Regions from separate parts of the Streptomyces sp. NPDC048481 genome, predicted to be linked through region 4. Evidence: riboswitches for the same ligand, from Rfam matches in the RefSeq annotation. Region 4 holds a riboswitch; each other region holds the start of a gene.

Region 1 (4,205 bases), on a different contig from region 4:
CGAGCAGCGTGCGCGCCTTCAGAGGTCGCTCGCCGGGGATGACGACCCCACCCTGCTGGAGACGGGCATCGAGGAACTCCTGCGCTACGACGGGCCCGTGGAACTGGCGACGTGGCGGTTCGCGACCGAGCCGCTGCGGATCGGCGGGCAGGACATCGCGCCGGGCGACCCGGTCCTCGTCGTCCTCGCGGCGGCGGACCGCGATCCCGCGCGGTTCGCGGATCCCGATGTGCTGGATCTGTCCCGCCGTGACAACCAGCACCTCGGTTACGGCCACGGCATCCACTACTGCCTGGGTGCGCCGCTGGCCCGGCTGGAGGGACGGACCGCGCTCGCCACTCTCCTCACGCGGCTGCCAGACCTCCGACTGGCGGCGGATCCGGCCGAGTTGAGGTGGCGGGGCGGGCTCATCATGCGCGGGCTGCGGACGTTGCCGGTGGAGTTCGCCCCGGAACGCTCCGGCACCGGACAGGTCCGGATCTGAGCGAAAGTCAGCCGGAGTGTGACCGTTCGACGGAGCAAACGTGACCGGTCCTCAACTCTGTGATCTTCACGTGATCTGCGCGGCATGAACTTGTGACAAGTGATCGTCTGCCTATACGTTCACTCGTCAGCGCGACGGGCCGGTCTCGGACGTCGCGCCGGTCACTGCTGTCCAGAGAAAGGCCCTCGCATGCTCTCCGGGAACGGTCGGCACCGTCGCCCCCGTCAGGCTCCGGCCCTCCTCGTCGCGGCCGGGGTGACCGGTTCGGCCATCGCCATCCCGCTGCTGGCCGCCTCCGGCGCCAGCGCCGCCGACGGCACGGTGTGGGACAAGGTGGCGCAGTGCGAGACCGGCGGCTCGTGGAGCGCCGACAAGGGTGACGGCGAGTTCGGCGGTCTGAGCCTCAGCCAGAAGGACTGGGAGACGTACGGGGGGCTCGACTACGCGGCCCGTCCCGACCTGGCCAGCCGCAACCAGCAGATCGCGGTGGCCCAGAAGGTGCTCGCGGCGCAGGGCATCGGCGCGTGGGGGACCTGCGGGCTGACGTCCGGTCTCACCAAGGCGAACGGCGCGCTGCCCGTGGACACGGGCCTGGCGGACGACTCCTCCGGCTCGGCCTCCTCCGGACTGTCCGATCTGTCCCGGGGGCTGTCCGGATCGTCCGGTTCCGGCTCGTCGGACTCGACGGGCTCCTCCGGCGGTTCGGGTGACGGCTCGTCCGGCGCGGGCGGATCGTCCGACTCGTCCGACTCGACCACCGATCCCACCGGTTCGCCTTCGGAGTCCGCTTCCTCCTCTTCCTCGGCTTCGTCCTCTTCGTCCCCTTCGGCCTCTTCCTCCGCCGCGGGCGAGTCCACCGGCTCCGCCGCGGGCAAGGGGGCGGGCGCTACGGGCGACGGATCGCCCACGGTCTCCCCGGAAGTGAACGAGTCGGACAATTCGGGCCAGGAGGTGGGCTCTTGGAGTCTCGTCGACACCGGCTCCCTCGGCTCCGGCCGGCACCGTGGGCCCACGGCCGACGAGAACACGGCCAAGAGCGCCACGGACGTCGCGCCGAGCGGCACCGCCCCCGCCACCGCCGGCCGGCACGCCGCGGCCACCTACGTCGTCCAGGAGGGGGACTCGCTCGCGTCCATCGCCGACTCCCTTGGCCTCGACGGCGGATGGCGTGCCCTGTACGCCGAGAACAGGAGCCTCATCGGCGACGACCCGAGCGACATCGCACCCGGTCAGACGCTCGACACAGGGGTCGAATAGGGCGCAAAACCCGGTAAATACAGCGGGAGTTCACGTCACACTTCGCGCCTAATGTCCGCTTTGGTGAAAGTGTGGGATGAGTCTCAGAAGCCCTGATCGTCTTTGAAATTCGGCGGATCACGTGTCTACGGTCGAGGCCGCTCGGCAACCCGAGCCCCGGCCGTCGCAACGCCGAATCCTGCCAGCGGCAGCCCGGGAACAGTCGTCGCGTCAAGCGCCGTAGGCAGGAGCGGGGGACCCAAGGTAAGTGCCGGGACCGGCTGTAGAGGCTGGATCCGGCTTGGGGTGAAGCCGCCCCTCCGGGAAGCATCGCTTCCGCGGAGGAGCGGCCGGGCAACTCACACGGCCCGAACCCGACAGCTCACCTCGCAGGCGTCGGTGAGGGGATCCACCATGCTGTTTTCCGCCAAGGGCAAGCACCGTCGTCCGTCCAAGGCCACCCGCGCCGCCGCTCTGGCCGGCGTCACCGGTGTCGCCATCGCCGCCCCGCTGATGGCGGCCGGCAACGCCTCCGCCGCCACCGCCTCCGAGTGGGACACGGTCGCCCAGTGCGAGTCCGGCGGCAACTGGTCCATCAACACCGGCAACGGCTACTACGGCGGCCTGCAGTTCTCCGCCTCCACCTGGGCCGCGTACGGCGGCACGCAGTACGCCGCGCAGGCCAACCAGGCCTCCAAGTCGCAGCAGATCTCCGTCGCCGAGAAGGTCCTCGCCTCCCAGGGCAAGGGCGCCTGGCCGGTGTGCGGCACGGGCCTGTCCGGCGCCTCGTACAACGGCGGCTCCGACTCCTCGAACTCCTCCGGTTCGTCCAGCTCCTCCAACTCCTCGGACAGCGGCGCCAGTGCCCGCTCGACCGAGAAGCAGAGCGCCTCGCGCTCCACCGACCGCCCGGCCGCCACCAAGAAGTCCAAGACGGTCACCACCCCGACCGGCAAGAAGGTCAAGAAGGGCGACGGCGAGTACAAGGTCGTCAAGGGCGACACCCTCAGCTCCATCGCCGAGAAGCACAAGGTCAAGGGCGGCTGGCACAAGCTGTTCGAGCTGAACAAGGACATCGTCGAGGACGCGAACCTCATCTTCCCGGGTCAGCAGCTGCACCTGAAGTGACAGCCGGCTCCCCGGCGAGCCCCAGCGCCCCCACGGCCGAGGCCCGCACACTGAGGGCCTCATGAGGACCCGGTGAGGGCCGCCCCCGTCCCCACGGGCTCCCCGCTCCGGTGCGTGTTCCCCCGTACGCACCGGAGCGGGGTTTCTCTGTGTCCGGGCGCCCGTCCGCGGGCCTCCGGCGGCCTTTCTCGGCCACCCCCTTTGTTCCGGGCGTGAACAATAGGTACGGTCTCTCTGTCCACGGGACGGTCGGTCGGCTGCCGACGGCCCGGGGACGGTTAGGCTCTAGCCGCAAGGCCCGTCGCGGTCCGTCATGGCCCGCGGGGCCCCGCACAACCAGCGTCACATCCCAAGAAGGAGATGCTCGTGCCGTCCATCGACGTCGTCGTAGCCCGGGAAATCCTGGACTCCCGAGGCAACCCCACGGTCGAGGTCGAGGTCGGCCTCGACGACGGCAGCACGGGTCGTGCCGCCGTACCGTCCGGCGCTTCCACCGGCGCCTTCGAGGCCATCGAGCTCCGCGACGGCGACCCCAACCGCTACCACGGCAAGGGTGTCGAGAAGGCCGTCCTCGCCGTCATCGAGCAGATCGGCCCGGAGCTCGTCGGCTACGACGCCACCGAGCAGCGCCTGATCGACCAGGCCATGTTCGACCTGGACGCCACCGACAACAAGGGCTCCCTCGGCGCCAACGCCATCCTCGGCGTCTCGCTCGCCGTCGCCCACGCCGCCTCCGAGGCCAGCGACCTGCCGCTGTTCCGCTACCTGGGCGGCCCGAACGCGCACCTGCTGCCCGTTCCGATGATGAACATCCTGAACGGCGGCTCGCACGCCGACTCCAACGTGGACATCCAGGAGTTCATGATCGCCCCGATCGGCGCGGAGTCCTTCTCCGAGGCGCTGCGCTGGGGCGCCGAGGTCTACCACACCCTCAAGAAGGTGCTGAAGACCAAGGGCCTGTCCACCGGCCTCGGCGACGAGGGCGGCTTCGCCCCGAACCTGGAGTCCAACCGCGCCGCGCTCGACCTCATCATCGAGGCCATCCAGCAAGCCGGTTACGTCCCCGGCGAGCAGATCGCGCTCGCCCTCGACGTCGCCGCGTCCGAGTTCTACAAGGACGGCAAGTACGAGTTCGAGGGCAAGTCCCGCTCGGCCGCCGAGATGACGGAGTACTACGAGGAGCTCGTCTCCGCGTACCCGCTGGTCTCCATCGAGGACCCGCTGTTCGAGGACGACTGGGCCGGCTGGAAGGTCATCACCGACAAGCTGGGCGACAAGGTCCAGATCGTCGGCGACGACCTCTTCGTCACCAACCCCGAGCGCCTCGCCCGCGGCATCGAGGAGGGCTCCGCGAACG
Region 2 (4,205 bases), on a different contig from region 4:
TACCGGATGCGCGGCGACGTCGTCGAGCGGTGGGCCACCGTGCGCAACGAGGGCACACAGCCCCTGGAGCTGCTGCGCGCCGACTCGGCCACCTGGACCCTGCCGCTGCGCGACGCCTGGCGGCTGTCCCAGCTGCACGGCCGCTGGGCCGCCGAGTCGCGGCTGACGCGGTCCCCGCTCACCTACGGCGAGAAGGTCATCGGCAGCCGCCGCGGCCACACCGGACACCAGCACCTGCCCTGGGTCGCCCTCGACACCGACGCCACCGAGGAGCGCGGCGAGGTCTACGGCTGCGCGCTGGCCTGGTCCGGCTCCTGGCGGATCGCCGTCGCCCAACTCCCCGACGCGCGCGTGCAGATCACCGGCGGCGCCGGATACGACGACTCGGGCCTGCTGCGCCTCACCGCGGGCGAGGCCTTCACCACGCCCGTCTTCGCCGGGCTGTGGAGCGACGCCGGCTTCGGCGGGGCGAGCCGCGCCTGGCACGCCTACCAGCGCGCGCACGTCATCCCGGACGCCGAGCAGGACCGGCCGGTGCTGTTCAACTCCTGGGAGGCGACCTACTTCGACATCTCCGAGGAGCAGCAGGCGGCCCTCGCCCGGCGGGCCGCGGCGATCGGCGTCGAGCTCTTCGTCGTCGACGACGGCTGGTTCGGGGCGCGCACCGGCGACCACGCCGGACTGGGCGACTGGCACGCCAACCCCGACCGCTTCCCCCACGGGCTCAAGCCCCTCGCGGACCAGGTGCACGCCCTCGGCATGCGGTTCGGCATCTGGGTCGAGCCCGAGATGGTCAACCCCGACAGCGACCTCTACCGGGCGCACCCCGACTGGGTGCAGTTCCAACCGGGACGAAAGCGTACGGAGTTCCGCAATCAGCTCATGCTGAACCTCGCGCGGGAGGACGTCCAGGAGTACCTCTGGGAGCAGCTCCACGGGCTGCTCTCCAGCGCCCCGATCGACTACGTCAAGTGGGACTTCAACCGGTGCTTCACCGACGCCGGCTGGCCGGACGACGCCTATCCGCAGCGCCTGTGGGTCGACCACGTGCGGGCCCTGTACCGCCTGCTGGACCGGCTGCGGGAGGCCCACCCCGGCGTCGCCTTCGAGTCCTGCTCGGGCGGCGGCGGGCGCGTCGACCTCGGCATCATGAGCCGCACCGACCAGGTGTGGACCTCCGACAACACCGACCCGCTCGACCGGCTCGACATCCAGCACGGCTTCAGTCAGATCCATCCCGCGCGCGTCATGGCCGCATGGGTCACCGACAGCCCCAACGCCCAGCTCAACGGCAGGGTGAGCTCGCTGCGCTTCCGGTTCGTCAGCGCCATGGCGGGGGTCCTCGGCGTCGGCGGCGACCTCTCCGAGTGGAGCGAGGACGAACTCGCCGAAGCGCGTCGCTGGGTGGATCTCTACAAGGACATCCGGCCGCTCGTGCAGCAGGGCGACCTCTACCGGCTGCGCCCTCCGGCGGGCGGGCTGAGCGCCGTGCAGTACGTGCGCGGCGACGAGAGCGTCGTCCTCGCCTGGCTGCAGGCCCAGCGGTACGGCGAGCCCGTCCCCGCCCTGCGGCTGCGCGGACTCGACCCGACGGCGTCGTACGAATGCCGTGAAACGGGCGAAGTGCACCGGGGTGCGGTGCTGCTGCATCACGGACTGCGGACCGGGCTGCGCGGCGACCTCGATGCGACGGTTATCCGCCTGCGTCGCATCTGAGCTTTCTGTCCGAATTGAAGCCTTAGTTCCAACTCGCCGGGAAGTAAGGGAACCTGGAGCACCGTCACGTGAGCAGCGTCATATCGGTGACCGTACGTCGTGCGTCATGTTCACGTAATTCGCAGGGTTCTCCTGTGCCTTGAGGGGGAGAGAGGCACTTGTTTCACGCAGGGTGACGGGGGATGCCCGGCGGGGATCAAGAGAAACGCGTGAACCGTGCAACCTTCGCTTGTCTCCGTGCGTCCGGGTCGCTTACGTTCCACCCCAATCCGGACGGACGCCGAATCCTGCCACCGCCCGGATCCCGCACACTCACCCGTGCATGGCAGGAGCGGGGGACCCACAGGCACAACCGCCTGTTCCGGTTCCCGGAACAGGCTAGGGGTCAAGTCGCGCCTCGGCGCGGCCGGGCATCTCCAGCCCGCACCCGACAGCTCACCTCGCAGGCGCCGGAGAGGAATCCGTCATGCCCGCGAAGGGTAAGCACCGCCGTCCCAAGGCCCAGCGTCTCACCCGCTCCATAGCCGTCGCCGGAACGGGCGGAGCCGCACTCGCCCTGCCGCTGATGGGCGCCTCCGGCGCTCACGCCGCCACCCCCGGGTCGGTTGCGCAGACGTCCGCGCAGTCCGTCGCGCAGACGGCCCCGGAAAAGGCCGTCCAGGCCGCCGGGACGACCCGCAAGACCGCCACCGCGAAGACGTACACCGTGCGGTCCGGCGACTACCTCTCGAAGATCGCGGACGAGCAGAACGTCAGCGGCGGCTGGCAGCGGCTCTACCGCGACAACCGCGCGGTCGTCGGCGACGACCCGTCGCTGATCCACCCCGGCCTCCGGCTGTCGATCGGCAAGAAGGCCGCCTCCGGCGCCCACCAGCCGTCCGGCTCGTCGTCCTCCCGGTCCGCGGCCCCCAAGTCGCAGTCCGCCACGGGTTCGTCGAAGGCTTCGCAGTCCTCCGCGTCGAAGGCGCCGGCCTCCTCCTCGAAGACGACCCAGGCCGCCGAGAGCAACGCCGGCGGTTACGTCCTGCCGGTGTCCGGGGCCGTCGTCGGCACCCCGTACCACCAGTCGGGCAGCATGTGGTCCAGCGGCTATCACACGGGCACGGACTTCGTCGTCCCCACCGGCACCACCCTGAAGGCCGTGGGCGCGGGCACCGTCGTGTCCGCGGGCTGGGGCGGCGCGTACGGCAACCAGGTCGTCATCAGGCTCGCCGACGGCTACTACGCCCAGTACGCCCACCTCTCCCAGCTCTCGGTCTCGGCCGGCCAGACCGTGACCGCGGGCCAGCAGGTCGGCCTCTCCGGGGCGACCGGCAACGTCACCGGTCCGCACCTGCACTTCGAGATCCGCACCACGCCGGACTACGGCTCCGACGTGGACCCGATCGCCTACCTGCGCGCGCACGGCGTCTCCGTCGGCTGACCCCCCGGCAACCCCGCCTGACACGCAGCCGAAGGCCGGGCCCCACCGATCGAAGTATCCGGGGCCCGGCCTTCGTGCTGTCCGCACGCCACCGGTCCCGCACCGCGCGGAGCCGTCGCGGACCGACGGCGTCCCGGCGCGATCGCCTATTCCCTGGTTGGCAAATTCTTTAGGAGTGGCTTATCTCACCGACCGTCAACACCTGCCTACGGTCGCGTAAGTCACATTCGAAGGTGAATCATGAACTGCTGTGGCAGACGATTCGAAGAGTGACAACAGATCAGTGATCGGGTCGTACGTGGCGGTGGGGGACAGCTTCACCGAGGGCGTAGGCGACCCCGGCCCGGACGGGGCCTTCGTCGGCTGGGCGGACCGGTTCGCGGTCCTCCTCGCCGACCGGCGGCCCGAAGGCGACTTCGACTACACCAACCTCGCGGTCCGCGGAAAGCTGCTCGACCAGATCATGGAGGACCAGCTCCCCAGGGCCGTGGAACTCGCCCCGGACCTGGTCTCCTTCTGCGCGGGCGGCAACGACATCCTCCGTCCCGGCACCGACCCGGACGAGGTCGCCGAGCGCTTCGAGCGCGCGATCTCGGCCCTGAGCGCCGTCGCCGGCACCGTCATGGTGACCACCGGCTTCGACACCCGTGGCGTCCCCGTGCTCAAGCACCTGCGCGGCAAGATCGCCACGTACAACGGACATGTGCGCGCCGTCGCCGACCGCTACGGCTGTCCGGTGCTCGACCTGTGGTCCCTGAAGTCCGTCCAGGACCGCAGGGCCTGGGACGGCGACCGGCTGCACCTCTCCCCGGAGGGGCACACGCGCGTGGCGCTGCGCGCCGGCCAGGTCCTGGGCCTGGAGGTGCCGGCCGACCCGGAGCAGCCCTGGCCGGTGCTCCCGCCGCGCGGCACCCTCGAGGTGCGGCGCGACGACGTGCACTGGGCGCGCGAGTACCTCGTGCCGTGGATCGGCCGCCGGCTGCGCGGGGAGTCCTCCGGCGACCACGTGGTCGCCAAGGGCACGCTGAAGCCGGACGACATCAGGATGCGGATCTCCGCCGTCGCC
Region 3 (4,205 bases), on a different contig from region 4:
CCCGCAGGGTCCCGGATCAGCCCGCAGGATCCCGGATCAGGCCGAGGCCCGCGTCAGCGCGTCGAGTTCCGTGGTCGTCAGTTCCAGGTCCGCCAGTGCCAGCAGCGCGGGCAGCTGCTCGGCCGTGCGGGCGGAGGCGATCGGCGCGGCCACCGTCGGCTGCGCGGCGAGCCAGGCCAGGGCGACCGTGGCGACCTCGGCGTCGTGGGCCGCGGCGACCTCGTCCAGGGCGCTCAGGACCCGGCGTCCCCGCTCCGTGTCGAGGTACTTGGCGGCGCCGCCGGAACGGGCGCTCCGCACGGTCGTGCCGGGCCGGTACTTGCCGGTGAGGAAGCCGGAGGCCAGCGCGTAGTACGGGACGGCGGCGAGGCCGAAGCGGGCGGCGACGTCCTGGAGGCGGCCCTCGTACGTGTCGCGCGAGACCAGGTTGTAGTGGGGCTGGAGGACGACGTACCGGGCCAGACCCTCGCGGTCGGAGAACTCCAGGGACTCCTGGAGGCGCTCGGGAGAGATGTTGGAGGCGGCGATGTGCCGCACCTTGCCCGCCCGCACCAGCTCGTCGAGCGCGCCGACGATCTCCTCGACCGGCACCTCGGTCTTGTCGAAGTGCGTGTAGTAGAGGTCGATGCGGTCGGTGCCCAGCCGACGGAGCGAGGCGTCGGCTGCGGCCTTGATGTTGTCGGCGGACAGGCCGGGGAACTCGGGGTGCTGGCTCACCTTGGTGGCGATGACCACGTCGTCGCGGTTGCCCCGCGCCTTCACCCACCTGCCGATGACGGTCTCCGACTCACCGCCCGAGTTGCCGTCGGCCCAGGCCGAGTAGGAGTCGGCGGTGTCGACGAAGTTGCCGCCCGCGGCCGCGTAGGCGTCGAGCACGGCGAAGGAGGCCGTCTCGTCCGCGGTCCAGCCGAAGACGTTGCCGCCGAGGGCGAGCGGGAAGACCTCGAGGTCGGAGGAGCCGAGAGTGCGCAGAACAGTCATGGTTCAACTCAACGGCCACGACGGCCGCGCCCATTCCGCCCGCACCGCGAACAACATGTGAACAACGGCACCGCACCCGGTACCCCAGGGCCTGCCCGGCGCGGCTTCCGGGGTGTCCACGACGGCGTCCCCCGCCGCGTGCTCCAGGGCGTCCTGCGGGACGTCCCCGACGGACGCCCCAGGGGGTGTCTCAGGGGTTGAGGCCCTTGCCGCGCAGCCAGGCCGCCGGGTCGATGCCGGTGGGGTTGCCGTCCGGGTGCACCTCGAGGTGGAGGTGGGCGCCGGTGACGTTGCCGGTCGCGCCCACGCGGCCGATCACGTCACCGGTGGCCACTTTCTGGCCGACGCTGACGTTGATCGACGACTGGTGGCAGAACCACAGCTCGGTGCCGTCGTCCAGAGTGAGGATGGTGCGGTAGCCGTAGGAACCGGCCCAGCCCGCCTCGGTGACGGTGCCGCTGTGGACGGCCTTGATGAGGGTGCCGGTGGGCGCGGCGAAGTCCAGACCGGTGTGGTAGCCGGAGGACCAGAGGGAGCCGGCCTGTCCGAAGGTCGAGGTGATCGTGTAGGAGGAGGTCGGCAGCGTGTACTGCTTGGCCAGTTCGGCGAGGCGCGCGGCCTCGGCCTTCTCGGCGGCTTCCTCGGCGGCCTTCTTCTTCGCGGCGGCGGCCTTGGCCCGCGCTTCCTTCTCGGCCTTGGCGACGGCGTCGGCCTCGGCCTTCTTCGCGGCGGCCGCCGCCTTGACCTCGTACTGGGTGTGCTGCGACTCGACCTGCGCCATGATCCGGCTGCGCAGGGCCTCGCCCGCGTCGGCGGCGCCGCTGTCGTAGGTGTCGGCGGCGGTCTCGGACCCGAAGGCGGTCAGGGCGGACGCGGTCTGCGGGGCGGGTTCGTCGTCGGAGATGAGGGAGCCGACGTTCGGCAGGTCCGGTATCGAGATGGAGACCGGGGCCTTGCCGGTGTTGGCGCTGGCCATCCCGCCCGCGCTGACCGCGGCTATGACGCCGACGCCGAGGACGGTGGAGCTGCGGGCGAACCCGCCGCCGCGCTGCTTGGCCACCCGGTGCTTGCCCCGGACCGGGCGGACGGAGTCCGCGGTGGGGTTCCACTCCTCCCAGGGGCCCTCGTCGGTGCGGTAGTCGCCGTAGCCGAAGGAGTCGGCGGACCGCTGGCTCGGCGCGTACGGGGCCTCGGGGGCAGGCGGGTTGGACGCCACGCGGGCGCGCTCCTTTCCTTCCGTCGCCTACCGGGTTAGCTGACGGGTTCGGAGCGGGAAGGTCTCCTACGCGCGTATACCGGCCGTGGACTCTACGAGTTCACGACGGCTTCCGCGTGATTCACCCCAAGGTGGTGGTTCCCCGGTTCCCTTGCGGGATTCGGCGCGTGCGCACGGAGCCGGCTCTGGTGCCGGCTGGGACGGCCGCGCTGCGTTATCGAACGTTAATAGACCCGGGGGTGGGTTTCCAAGCTCTTCTGCTTGATCAACAACATTTCCGACCTGGACTTTCAGGCCATCAGCGGCCGAAAACGGGCGAGTTGACCCCGTCCTCGTACGCCCCCGTGGCCACAGGCGTTCTGACGGCGACTCAGCGCCCGCGCACAGGGCGGCCGTACGCTCACGGACCGTGAGGGGAAGCTCGGGGGGGGAACGCACCGAGGGCCGGAACCCTTTCGGATTCCGGCCCTCGGCCTTCAGTAGCGGGGACAGGATTTGAACCTGCGACCTCTGGGTTATGAGCCCAGCGAGCTACCGAGCTGCTCCACCCCGCGTCGTTGTGACTCCAGTCTACGCTACTTCCGGGGCCCCGATGACCACGCTCCCCGGACGCCTGGCACCAGGACGCCTCGCACCCGGACGCCTCACACCAGGTGCCGGTTGGGGGCCTTCGCCCGCTCCTCGTACTCCGGCAGGAGGAGGACGTCGACGCCCGCGGCCGTCAGCAGACCGGCGCCGTCCGCCTCGGTCACGAAGGTGTCCGGTTCCCGCCAGGCCGTGACCACCCGGCGCACGCCCGCGTCGAGGATGAGCCGGGCGCAGGGGGCGGGGCGGGAGGAGCGGCGGGCGCAGGGTTCGAGGCTGCTGTAGACGGTGGCCGTGCGCAGGCGCGGGTCGGCGGGGCCGATCTTGGCGAGGGCGGCCTCCTCGGCGTGCGCGAGCGGGTCGCCGGCCTCGCGGGAGTGCCCGCGGGCGAGTTCCGTCCCGTCGGCGGCGACGATCACCGCGCCGACGCTGAACGCCGTGTCCGAGGGCGGGCACTGGGCGGCCAGCTCGCAGGCCAGGGCGAGCCAGTGCCGGTCGGCCGCGGCGGCGAGCGGTCCGGCGCCGGGGGCGGTGGGCTCGTAGCGGTGCAGGACGACGTCCTCGATGCGCCGGGTCTCCACCAGGCGCAGGCGTCCGCCCTGGTAGCCGCCGGGTCCGAAGAGGCGGGGCGCGTCCGGGTCGCCCACGAACAGCGGGGCGAGGACGAGCTGGAGTTCGTCGGCCAGCCCTTGCCGGAGCAGCTGGGTGTGGACGGTTCCGCCGCCTTCGACCATGAGGCGTCGCACGCCGAGTTCGTCGTGGAGGTGGGTGAGGAGGCGGCGCCAGTCCAGGTCGGGACCGAGCGGGACGACGTCGGCGGCGATGCCGAGCGCGCGGGCCCGTTCGGCGCCCTTGTCCGTCGTGTACAGGGCCTTCGCGCCGCCCGTGTGCCAGAAGTTCGCGTCGGGGTCCAGGTCGCCGGAGCCGCTGACGGTGACCTTGAGGGGGTACGGCGGCCGTCCGGCGGCGACGCGGGCGGCGCGGCGCTCGGGGGAGTTCACGAGGAGCCGGGGGTTGTCGGCGCGGATCGTGCCGGCGCCGATCAGGATGGCGTCCACGGAGGCCCGTACGGCGTCGACGCGGTCGAAGTCGGCGGGGCTCGAGAGCAGCAGCCGCTCGGGGCCGGTGTCGTCCAGGTAGCCGTCGAGGGAGACGGCGGCGGACAGCAGGACGTACGGGTACGGCATCTACGTGCTCCCGGGCTGGTGTCTTCCGACGGCGATCTTGGTTCAAGTTTGAAACAAACCTACACTGGGGGCATGACGACCCGCTGGCTCACCCCCGAGGAGCAGCGCGCCTGGCGCGCGTACGTTGCCGGCTACCTCCTGCTGGAGGACGCGATCGACCGGCAGCTCCAGCAGGACGCGGGCATGCCCCATCCGTACTACTCCATCCTCGCCAACCTCTCCGAGACCCCGGAGCG
Region 4 (4,205 bases):
AGAGTACGGCTCGCGTACGACAACGGCGCGAGGCAGTCTGTGGGGGACGGACGCCGGATCGAGGCCGCGATCCGGCGACCGCGGCGGGAGAGGCCGGGCCTGGCTCTCCCTCACACGCGCCACGTGTGGAACACTGGTCTAGACAACCTGAACCTGAAGGGCAGCATCACATGGCTGAGCGCCGCGTCAACGTCGGCTGGGCCGAGGGCCTCCACGCCCGCCCCGCTTCCATCTTCGTCCGGGCCGCCACGGCCGCAGGCATCCCCGTGACGATCGCCAAGGCCGACGGCAACCCCGTCAACGCGGCCTCCATGCTGGCCGTCCTCGGCCTGGGCGCCCAGGGCGGCGAGGAGATCGTCCTCGCCTCCGACGCCGAGGGCGCGGACGCCGCCCTCGACCGGCTGGCCAAGCTGGTCGCCGAGGGCCTCGAGGAACTCCCCGAGACCGTCTGAGCACGTCGCCTTTTCGGCGAAGGGCCCGTCCGAAATCATCGGGCGGGCCCTTCGCGTTTCCCGTTCACGGACGCCATTTCCGTTCACGGGCAGGGAAAAACAACCCCCGTGAATTGTTCCCCCTCTTTGTATACGGCCTCCGCGTTAATTCCGAATTCCCGACGTGTTTACGGGATGTTGCGAGGTCCTCACACGGTCGGCGCGCCCCGGGCCGCCGGGAAAGCGCAGTCGGTGCGCCGGCGTCGAGCGCTCGGTGTGCAGCGCCGTGATCGCCCGCGCGCGCTCCCCGTCCCCGCGCGTCACCGCGTCCACGATCGCGCCGTGCTCCGCCCAGGACTCCACCGGATCGGCCGGGGCGTCCACCGTGTACATCCAGGCGATCTTGTGGCGCAGCTGGGTGAGCATCGACGTCAGGGCGGGGCTGCCGCAGGACTGGGCGAGCGTCTCGTGGAACCAGCCGCCCAAGGAGCGCAGGTCGTCGCTGCTGCCCCTCCTGGCCCGCTCCTGGCCCAGCCGGACGAGTCCGCGCAGCACCTTCAGATGGGCCTCGGTGCGCCGTTCCGCGGCCCGGCAGGCGCCGAGCGGCTCCAGCAGCATGCGCATCTCCAGCAGGTCTTGGGCCTCCTGCTCGGTCGGCTCCGCGACGCACGCGCCCGCGTGCCGGCGCGTGACCACGAAGCCCTCGGCCTCCAGCGTGCGCAGCGCCTCGCGGACGGGGACGCGGGAGACCCCGTAGCGGCGGGCGAGGAGTTCCTCGGTGAGGCGGCTGCCGCGCTCGTAGACGCCCGCGACGATGTCGTCCCGGACGGCCGTGCACACCGAGTGCGCCGGAATACGCATGACGGACCTCCGCCTTAATCCCCGTGAAACGCCGACGAGCGACGCGCTTTCATCGACTCTATTGCAGCGGACGGGAATTTCCGACGGCGGGCCGTAATCCATGAATGTTTTTTGGACGGAGCGCCCCGGGAAACGGCAAAGCCCCGGCCGAAGGGCCGGGGCTCGACGATCTGCCGTCGTGCGTCGGGTCAGACGTTCACGCCGTGGTTGCGGAGATAGGCGACCGGGTCCATGTCGGATCCGTACTCCGGCGTGGTGCGGGCCTCGAAGTGCAGATGCGGGCCGGTGACGTTGCCGGTGGCGCCGGAGAGGCCGATGCGCTGCCCCGGGGTGACCTGCTGCCCCACCGACACCTCGATGGACGACAGGTGACCGTACTGGGTGTACGTCCCGTCGTGCATCCGGATGACGACCTGGTTGCCGTAGGCCCCGCCCCAGCCGGCCTCGACCACGGTGCCGGAGCCGACCGCGTGCACGGTCGTGCCGCTGGCGGCGTGGAAGTCGATGCCGGTGTGGCTGCCGGAGGACCACAGCGAGCTGCTGGCCTGGTAGCCGGTGGAGACGTAGGAGCCGGCGATCGGCACCACGAAGGTGTTCAGGCGCTTGCGCTCGGCCTCGCGGGCGGCACGCACGCGTGCCTCGCGCTCCTCCACGGCCTTCTTGGCGGCGGCCTGCCGGGCGGCCTCCTCGAAGGCGGCCTGCTTCTGCACGGCGACCTGGTCGTCGATCTGCTCGACGACGGACTCGCCGGCGGTGACGACGGGGATCAGCCCGGTCTGCTCGGGGGTGGGCTCGGCGGCGAAGGCCGGGGCCGAGGCGACGGTGGCCATCACACCGGTGGTGGTGAGCGCCGCGACGCCCGCCGCGCGGACGGTGGTGCGCTGCATCCGGCTGGGCCGACGATGCTTCCCGGTGGCGCAGGTGAACGCCATGAAGTCAGCGGTGTCCTTTCCTTCCCTCTCGCCTACCGGGTTAGCTGACGGGTTCGGAGCAGGAAGGTCTCCTACGGACCCCCTCGCGCGTGCGCGGGCGTCCGATTCACCCCAGGGACTTCACAAGTGGGTCCCCGGCTCCCCTGGCTCGCGCCATGCGGGGACTCGGCGATGGCTGTCCGGTGCCGCGGGTGCGGCGCGGTGCCTGACGAACAGCCCGGATGACGCTAAGCGGCGCGGGTTTCAATCCTCAAACGAATCACGGGTTTTGTAGCGCATCCCACAGCACAGACGGGCGACTCCACCCCAATTCGGACACATGAGGGTCTCAATTCCCTCACGCGGAGGCCCCGGTGACGCTCACGTCGACCGGGGCCCACACGCGCGTGCCGTCACCGTGCTACTCCGCGGAGACGACCTTCACCTCACCGATGCCGAGGGCTTCGACCGGCTCCCGGATCTGCGCCGCGTCGCCCACCAGAACCGTCACCAGCCGGTCCACCGGGAAGGCGTTGACGGCCGCCGCGGTGGCCTCGACCGTGCCCGTCGCGGCGAGCTGCCGGTACAGCGTCGCCTGGAAGTCGTCGGGCAGGTGCTGCTCCACCTGGTCGGCGAGCGTGCCCGCCACGGCCGCGGCGGTCTCGAACTTCAGCGGCGCCACCCCGACCAGGTTCTGCACGGCGACGTCCCGCTCCGCGTCGGTCAGGCCCTCGGCGGCCAGGGTGCGCAGCACCTTCCACAGGTCGTCCAGCGCGGGACCGGTGTTGGGGGTGTCCACGGAGCCGCTGATGGCGAGCATCGCGGCGCCCGAGCCGTCCGGCGCGGAACGCAGGACCTGCCCGAAGGCGCGGACCCCGTAGGTGTAGCCCTTCTCCTCGCGCAGGACGCGGTCCAGGCGGGAGGTCAGGGTGCCGCCGAGGCAGTACGTGCCGAGCACCTGCGCGGGCCACACGCGGTCGTGCCGGTCCGCGCCGATCCGGCCGATCAGCAGCTGCGTCTGGACGGCGCCGGGGCGGTCCACGATGACGACCCTGCCCCTGTCGTCGGCGGTCACCGGCGGCACCGGCCGCGGCTCGGCCGCGGAGCCCGTCCAGGCGCCCAGGGTGTCGCCCAGGAGCTCCGCCAGGTCGACGCCGGTGAGGTCGCCCACGACCACGGCGGTGGCCGTCGCCGGGCGGACGTGCCGGTCGTAGAAGGCGCGCACGGCCGCGGAGTCGATCTTCTCGACCGTCTCCGCGCTGCCCTGGCGCGGGCGCGACATGCGCGCGGTGGCCGGGAACAGCTCCTTGGAGAGCTCCTTGGCGGCGCGCCGGGCGGGGTTGGCCAGCTCATGCGGGATCTCGTCCAGGCGGTTGCGGACGAGACGCTCCACCTCGCTGTCGGCGAACGCGGGGGCGCGCAGCGCGTCGGCGAGCAGCCCAAGGCCCTTGGCCAGCCTTGAGGCCGGCACCTCGAGGCTGAGACGGACGCCGGGATGGTCGGCGTGCGCGTCCAGAGTGGCTCCGCAGCGCTCCAGTTCGGCGGCGAACTCCTCGGCGGAGTGCTTGTCGGTGCCCTCGGAGAAGGCGCGCGCCATGATCGTGGCGACGCCGTCGAGACCGGCCGGCTCGGCGTCCAGGGGCGCGTCGAGGATGACCTCGACGGCGACGACCTGCTGGCCGGGGCGGTGGCAGTGCAGCACGGTCAGACCGTTGTCCAGCGCGGCGCGCTCGGGCGCGGGGAACGCCCACGGCTTGGCCTCGCCCGCCCGGGGCTGGGGGTGGAAGTCCATCGTGGCGAGCTCGGTCACCGGGCCGCCTCCTCGTTCTCGTCCTGGTCGGCGGGGGCTTCGGCGGCGGTCGGCTCGTAGACGAGCACCGCGCGGTTGTCGGGGCGCAGACGGGCCTTGGCGACCTCCCGCACCTCCTCGGGCGTCACGTCCAGCACCCGCTGGACCGCGGTGAGGGCGAGCTGCGGATCGCCGAACAGGACCGCGAAGCGG

Evidence for each region. Region 4 has a riboswitch for cyclic di-AMP ahead of ACGFSH_RS23920 (M23 family metallopeptidase). Riboswitches for the same ligand answer to the same signal wherever they lie in the genome.
Region 1: another riboswitch for cyclic di-AMP. It lies ahead of ACGFSH_RS17390 (transglycosylase family protein); the one in region 4 lies ahead of ACGFSH_RS23920 (M23 family metallopeptidase).
Region 2: another riboswitch for cyclic di-AMP. It lies ahead of ACGFSH_RS28880 (peptidoglycan DD-metalloendopeptidase family protein); the one in region 4 lies ahead of ACGFSH_RS23920 (M23 family metallopeptidase).
Region 3: another riboswitch for cyclic di-AMP. It lies ahead of ACGFSH_RS14005 (M23 family metallopeptidase); the one in region 4 lies ahead of ACGFSH_RS23920 (M23 family metallopeptidase).

The regions. Positions count from the first base shown of each region.
Region 1 is NZ_JBICXC010000005.1:91,913-96,117, reverse strand. Features, by position in the region: gene ACGFSH_RS17400 (cytochrome P450) at 1-484, shown strand, start outside; gene ACGFSH_RS17395 (transglycosylase family protein) at 674-1,741, shown strand; cyclic di-AMP (ydaO/yuaA leader) riboswitch at 1,947-2,131, shown strand; gene ACGFSH_RS17390 (transglycosylase family protein) at 2,135-2,848, shown strand; gene eno (phosphopyruvate hydratase) at 3,209-4,205, shown strand, end outside.
Region 2 is NZ_JBICXC010000012.1:6,308-10,512, forward strand. Features, by position in the region: gene ACGFSH_RS28875 (alpha-galactosidase) at 1-1,716, shown strand, start outside; cyclic di-AMP (ydaO/yuaA leader) riboswitch at 1,985-2,178, shown strand; gene ACGFSH_RS28880 (peptidoglycan DD-metalloendopeptidase family protein) at 2,183-3,139, shown strand; gene ACGFSH_RS28885 (SGNH/GDSL hydrolase family protein) at 3,423-4,205, shown strand, end outside.
Region 3 is NZ_JBICXC010000003.1:726,574-730,778, reverse strand. Features, by position in the region: gene ACGFSH_RS14010 (aldo/keto reductase) at 37-981, opposite strand; gene ACGFSH_RS14005 (M23 family metallopeptidase) at 1,172-2,197, opposite strand; cyclic di-AMP (ydaO/yuaA leader) riboswitch at 2,207-2,373, opposite strand; tRNA gene ACGFSH_RS14000 (tRNA-Met) at 2,678-2,751, opposite strand; gene ACGFSH_RS13995 (dihydrofolate reductase family protein) at 2,842-3,969, opposite strand; gene ACGFSH_RS13990 (MarR family winged helix-turn-helix transcriptional regulator) at 4,042-4,205, shown strand, end outside.
Region 4 is NZ_JBICXC010000008.1:124,439-128,643, reverse strand. Features, by position in the region: gene ACGFSH_RS23930 (HPr family phosphocarrier protein) at 171-452, shown strand; gene ACGFSH_RS23925 (GntR family transcriptional regulator) at 597-1,292, opposite strand; gene ACGFSH_RS23920 (M23 family metallopeptidase) at 1,481-2,224, opposite strand; cyclic di-AMP (ydaO/yuaA leader) riboswitch at 2,239-2,405, opposite strand; gene ACGFSH_RS23915 (M16 family metallopeptidase) at 2,625-4,013, opposite strand; gene ACGFSH_RS23910 (M16 family metallopeptidase) at 4,010-4,205, opposite strand, start outside.